2 regions of the Actinotalea sp. JY-7885 genome follow, and region 1 is predicted to be linked to the other one. Evidence: predicted binding sites of a transcription regulator. Region 1 holds the regulator's gene; the other holds the start of a gene.
What was found. Region 1 encodes LexA, which represses DNA repair genes until DNA is damaged. Its sites were predicted from a motif close to TCGAACANNTGTTCGA; they were not measured.

Region 1 (3,180 bases):
CCTCCCGTCTCGTGACCGGACAAGCGTCGCAGAGGCACCCACGCGGCGCGACCGGATGACGCTCAGGCGGGACGGTCGCCGTGCTCGGCGCGCAGCGCCGTGATGGCGGCCTCGAAGTCGTCCAGCGACTCGAACGCCTGGTAGACGCTCGCGAAGCGCAGGTACGCCACCTCGTCGAGCTCGCGGAGCGGGCCGAGGATCGACAGCCCGATCTCGTGGGCGTCGAGCTCGGCCGTGCCGGTGCTGCGGAGGTTCTCCTCGACGCGCTGCGCCAGCAGGGCGAGGTCGTCCTCGCTCACGGGGCGCCCCTGACAGGCCTTGCGGACGCCGTTGACGATCTTCTCGCGGCTGAACGACTCGGTCACCCCGGACCGCTTGACCACCGAGAGCGAGGCCGTCTCCAACGTGGTGAAGCGGCGCTGGCAGTTCGGGCACTGCCGCCGGCGCCGGATCGAGGCGCCGTCGTCGGACGTGCGCGAGTCGACCACGCGGGAGTCGCTGTGCCGGCAGAACGGGCAGTGCATCGCGCCTCCACCTCCTCCGGCTGACCGCCACACCGTACCGTCGGCGGGCACCGCGCTGCGAACCGCGGTGGTCACGGACGCTGGGGGCCAGGGCGGCGGGATCAGCGCTGCGGAGTCAGGGCTGGGGATCAGGGCTGCGGCACGAGGATCTGCTGCCCGACCTGGAGCTCCGCACCGCCCAGCGCGTTGAGCTGGACGAGGTCGGCGACGACGTCGCGACGGTCCTGGCCCGGCGCCGCGACGCCCCCGGCGATCTCCCAGAGCGTCTCGCCCGGCGCGACGACGTGCGTGACCACGGGCTGGGCGGCCGCGGGAGAGTCCGCGCCGGCGGCCTGGGCCGAGAGCACGACGCCCGCCCCGGCGGCGGCCGCGACCAGCCAGACCGTCAGCCGGCCACGGCGCGTGAGGCGCAGGTGCCCGCCCTGGGCCCGCCCGTCGGCGGCCCGGACCTCCGGGACGCGCCGGGTCGTCGTGCGGCCGGCCGTCGTGCGTCCGGCCGTCGTGCGTGCGGCGGGCGTGCGGACGGACAGGACGGGCTCGTGGTCCCACATGATCGCCGTCATGGCGTCTCCCCTTCGTCGAGCGATTCGAACGCGTGTCCGTCGAACGGCTGTACGTCGAACGTCTGTACGATGTCTACCACGGGCCACCCACCGTGTCGAGACACGCTCGAACAGATGTTTGATCACGCGGCATCGCGCCCCTAAGGTGGAGGCACGACGAGAGACCATCACGAGGCACTGACACGACCCGTCGCAGGGCCGGTCGCCCGAGAAGACATCGCCCGAGAGACATCGCCCGAGAGACACGGAGGCCGTCATGGCGCCCAGGACCACACCCCCGTCGGGCACCGACCAGCAGCCGGGCGGTGACCTCGCGTCGGTGACCGCGCTGCCGGACGCCGCCGCGGGCGGCGACGGGCTCACGCCCCGCCAGCGCCTCGTGCTCGAGACGATCCGGTCGAGCGTCGAGCGGCGGGGCTACCCGCCGAGCATGCGGGAGATCGGCGAGGCGGTCGGGCTGACGAGCCCGTCCTCGGTCAAGCACCAGCTCACCGTGCTCGAGCGCAAGGGCTACCTGCGGCGCGACCCGCACCGTCCGCGCGCCATCGAGGTCGTGCAGCCCGACGACTCGCGGGCCATCAGCCGGCTCGGCGCCGACCGGGGCGGCGTGCCCGTCGACGAGACCGGCATGCACGACGCCGCCCCGGCGCCGTCGTACGTGCCGGTCGTGGGTCGCATCGCGGCCGGCGGCCCGATCCTCGCCGAGCAGGTCGTCGAGGACGTCTTCCCGCTGCCCCGCCAGCTCGTCGGCGAGGGAGAGCTGTTCCTGCTCAAGGTCGCGGGCGACTCGATGATCGAGGCCGCCATCTGCGACGGCGACTGGGTCGTGGTCCGGCGCCAGCCCGTGGCCGAGAACGGCGAGATCGTCGCGGCCATGATCGACGGCGAGGCGACCGTGAAGACGCTACGGCGTGCGGACGGCCACGTCTGGCTGCTGCCGCAGAACGCCGCCTACGAGCCGATCCCGGGCGACGACGCCGTCGTGCTCGGGCGCGTGGTGAGCGTGCTGCGGAGCCTGTGACCCCCGGTCAGAGCCCGAACTGCCGCGCGACGGCGCGGATCTGGTCGGCGGACCGGCGCAGCCCTGCCAGCTCCTCGTCGGACAGCGGGATCTCGAGCCGGGCGGCCACGCCGTCTCGGCCCACCACGGACGGGACCGACAGGCACACGTCGGAGATGCCGCGGTAGTCCTCCAGGAGCGAGGACACCGGGAGCACCCGGCGCTCGTCGCCCAGCACGGCCTCGATGATGCGTGAGCCCGCGAGGGCCACCGCGTAGTTGGTCGCGCCCTTGCCCGCGATGATCCGGTAGGCGGAGTTCACGACCTCCTCCGCGATCCGCTGGCGGTCCGCGGCCTCGAGCCGGCCGACGACCGTGCCGTTGGGCCCGGGCACGCCCGGCCACTCCATCAGGGGCACGGCGCCGATGGTCGCCGAGCTCCACAGCGGGATCTCGGAGTCGCCGTGCTCGCCCGCGATGTACGCGTGCACGTTCTGCACCGCGATGCCGGTGTGCTGCGCGAGCAGGTAGCGCAGCCGCGAGGAGTCGAGCACCGTGCCGGAGCCGAACATCTGGTTCGGCGGCAGGCCGGAGAACTTCAGCGCGGCGTACGTGACGATGTCGACCGGGTTCGTGACCATGACGTACACGGCGTCCGGCGCGACCGCGACCAGGTCCGGGAGCATCCCGCGCACGAGCCCGATCGTCGCCTCGGCGAGGTCCAGGCGGCTCTGCCCGGGCTTCTGCTTGGCGCCCGCGGTGACGACCACGACGTCGGCACCGGCGCAGACCTGGATGTCGTCGGACCCGACCACGTCGGCCATCGGCATGAACTGGATGCCGTGGCCGATGTCGAGCGCCTCGGCCTCGACCTTCGCCGTGTTGATGTCGTAGAGCGCCACGGAGCGCGCGGCCCCGCGCATGAGGGCCGCGTAGGCCATGGTCGAGCCGACCGATCCCGCGCCGACCACCGCGAGCTTGGTGGTGCGGCGCCCGGTCGGGGACGCGTCGAGCCCCATGTCGTCGTGCTCGTGCTCGACACGTCCTGCCACGTCCGCCATGAGCCGTCGCCTCTCGTTCGTCGGGTCGTGCCT
Region 2 (3,180 bases), on a different contig from region 1:
GGCGCGCGACGGCGCGCCGGTCGGAGGTCGTCGTGCGCACGTGGCGTCCCGAGCGCGACCGGCGCGTGATGATCGTGATCGACACCGCGCGGACGTCCGCGGCGCGCATCGGCGACCTGCCCCGGATCGACGCCTCGATCGAGGCGGCCCTCCTGCTGTCGGCACTGGCGTCACGCGCCGGGGACCGCGTCGACCTCGTCGCCTTCGACCGCCGCGTCCGGGCGCAGGTCGCCGGGGCCAGCGGCCCGCGCCTGCTGCCCGCCCTCGCGGACGCCCTCGCGCCCATCGACCCGACACTGGTCGAGACCGACTGGCCGGGGGTCGTGGCGGCCGTCCAGCAGCGCCTGTCCCAGCGCGCGCTCGTCGTGCTCCTCACGGCCCTCGAGCCGGCGGCGGTCGAGAACGGCCTGCTCCCGGTGCTCGCGCCGCTGGCCAAGGACCACACCGTGGTGCTCGCCTCGGTGGCCGACCCGGAGGTCGCCGCGCTGCGCACCTCACGCGAGACGTCGTCGGACGTGTACGACGCCGCCGCCGCCGAGCGCACCGACCTGGAGCGCGCGGCCGTCACCGTGCGCCTGCGTCAGCGCGGCGTCGAGGTCGTCGACGCCCTCCCCGACGACCTCGCCCCCCGCCTCGCGGACACCTACCTCGCCCTCAAGGCCGCCGGCCGCCTCTGAGGCGGTGCCACTCCGACCGCCGTGGCCTCCGCGGGCTCGCGAGGCGCGGCGACGGGTCGTCCGCGCTGGTCACGGAAGGTGTACCGGGGTCGGCGTCCTGGTCCGGGTGGTCCGGGTTGTCGGGTGATGGTCAGGTCGCGTCGGTGGACCTCGTGGTGGTGGAAGACGCACAGGAGCACGCCGTTGGTCAGGGAGGTGGGTCCGTTGTCGCGTTCCCACCAGCGGATGTGGTGGACCTCGCCCCAGCGGGCTTCGGCGCCGCAGTCGGGCCACGAGCACCCGCGGTCCCGGGCGATCACCGCGCGGCGTTGCGCGCCGGTGTAGGTGCGTTGGGTGCGTCCGATGTCCAGGGGCATCGTGTCGGCGTCCATGACCACGCGGGTCAGGTCGCAGTCGCACAGGGCGCGGGCGACCTCGCTGATGGGCACCGGGGTCCCGTCCTCGAGTGTGACCGGCGGGAACGACGGGGCCGCCTGGTGCCGGTCGCTCGCCGCGCCGTGTGCTGCCGGCTCGTCCTCCGTCGCACCGTCGCCGCGCGGGCCGTCGTCCCCTGCAGCGCGCAGGGCGCGCAGCCCGGCCCAGGTGCCGGCGTCCATGAGGAAGGACACGTGGGGTCGCACCGCGGCGCCGCTGCCGGTCTCGGGCAGGGCCAGGATCTTCTCGGCGATGGTGTCCAGGGCGTCGGCGCGGCGTTGCTCGTGGGAGCGGTCGTCGTCCTTGCCCGGCCGCGGGGAGACGGCCTCCAGCGCCAACCGCAGCCGGTGCCCGGCCATCCGGTCCACCAGCCCTTTGATGCGGGTGCCCTCGGGGGTGTCGGCCAGGGTCAGGAACCGTGCGGCGCGCTGGGCCTGGTGCCCGCGCTCGTGCGCGAGGGGATCGAGCTCGGCGGCGAGCTGCGCCGCGGCCCGCGCGAACGTCCCGGCGTCGACCCGCCGCGCGGTCTCCAGCAGCTGGGCCTGCCGCTCGGGCGTGGCCAACGCGTCCTTGACCGCCCCCGACGCCCCGGCGACCACGCGGCCGAGCGCGTCCATGTGGTCCACGGTGACCGCGCCCTCGCGGGCGGCCTCGCCCAGGGCGGGCAGCCGGGTGGCGGCGTCGGCCTGGCGGACCTGGGTCAGCACCGCCCGCGCCCCCGACCGCGACGTGCGACCGCGCCACGCCTCGAAGCTCGGATCACCCGACGCCCGCCACGTCCCACTGTCCCGCTCGGCCAGCAGCACCTCGCCCCGCACCACCGTCAACGCACCGACCGCCGCGTCCAGCGCCGCCAGCACCTCACGCCGCTCCAGCGCCGACCAGTCACCCGCCGCACCACCCGCACCCTTGACCCGCTCCACCAACCCGCGCACATCCGCGACCACGCGCGCCGGCGCGGCGACCCCGAAGGGCTCCACCGCCGCCAACACCGCCATGACCGCCTCCAGGATCACTCGAACGTCTGTTCGAATGCTACCGGATCCGGACAGGACGGACAAGGGGTGCGCGGCGCCGCGTCGGGCCTGTCACGTCACGGAGCAGGCCAGCCCGAGCCAGGCCAGGCCACCGGCAGCCGCGCACGCCGAACACCGCGTCGTCGCCGTCGGCGTCACGCTCGTCCAAGGACGAGACACCCTCGCCATCGCCCCCGGCGAGCAGCAGCCGGGCACCTCGCCCTTCAGGCCGCCTCGCGGCCCGTGCGTCTACGCCGCGAGCGGCAGCTGGTCCACGTTGTGGTCGGCCCGCAGGTCGCCCGTCTCGCCGTCGGCGACGGCGCGCCGCCCGAGGACGATCGTGTAGACCCAGTACGCCGCCAGCACGAGGGCCCCGATGACGATCTTGAGCCACCACGGGAGCTGGGACGGCGTCACGAAGCCCTCGACGAGCCCGGAGATGCCCAGCACGCCGACGAGGCCGATGGCCACCGTGAACAGCGAGCGCCCCTCCTCGGACAGCGCGCGCCCCCGCGGGCGCCCGCCCGGGTCGATCACGGTCCAGAAGATCTTCAGGCCGGCCGCCCCGGCGACGAAGATCGCGGTCAGCTCCATGAGGCCGTGCGGGAGGATCAGGCTGAAGAAGACGCCGAGCCCGTCGTGCACGGCCATCACGCCGCCCGCGGCCCCGACGCCGACCGCGTTCTGGAACAGGACGTACAGCGGCAGGATGCCCGTGATGCCGAAGGCGACGCACTGCGCCGCGATCCACGCGTTGTTCGTCCACACCTGGGCCGCGAAGCTCTGGCCCGGGTAGTTGGAGTAGTAGTTGGCGAACTCCTCCTCCGCGTACTGCTTGAGCTGGCTCGGGGTGCCCATCGCGGCGAGCGCCTCGGGGTCGTTGTACACGTTGACACCCGCCACGACCGCGATCGCGCAGAAGGCGACCATCACCCCGACGGTCCACCAGCGGATGCGGTAGAAGGCCGCGGGCAGCACGACGACGAGGAACCGCACGACGTCCGACCAGGACGGGTCGTGCGAGCCGGCGATCGCCGCCCGCGCGCGGCCGAGGATCTCCGAGAGCCGGGAGA

Region 2: the regulator LexA is predicted to act here: its motif matches at 2,108-2,123, upstream of IDM29_RS07975 (HNH endonuclease signature motif containing protein).

What each region holds. Positions count from the first base shown of each region.
Region 1 is NZ_JACEXH010000123.1:6,271-9,450, forward strand. It holds gene nrdR (transcriptional regulator NrdR) at 63-524, opposite strand; gene IDM29_RS11615 (LysM peptidoglycan-binding domain-containing protein) at 653-1,087, opposite strand; gene lexA (transcriptional repressor LexA) at 1,344-2,108, shown strand; gene IDM29_RS11625 (L-lactate dehydrogenase) at 2,116-3,105, opposite strand.
Region 2 is NZ_JACEXH010000065.1:1,938-5,117, forward strand. It holds gene IDM29_RS07970 (DUF58 domain-containing protein) at 1-677, shown strand, start outside; gene IDM29_RS07975 (HNH endonuclease signature motif containing protein) at 644-2,089, opposite strand; gene IDM29_RS07980 (stage II sporulation protein M) at 2,357-3,180, opposite strand, start outside.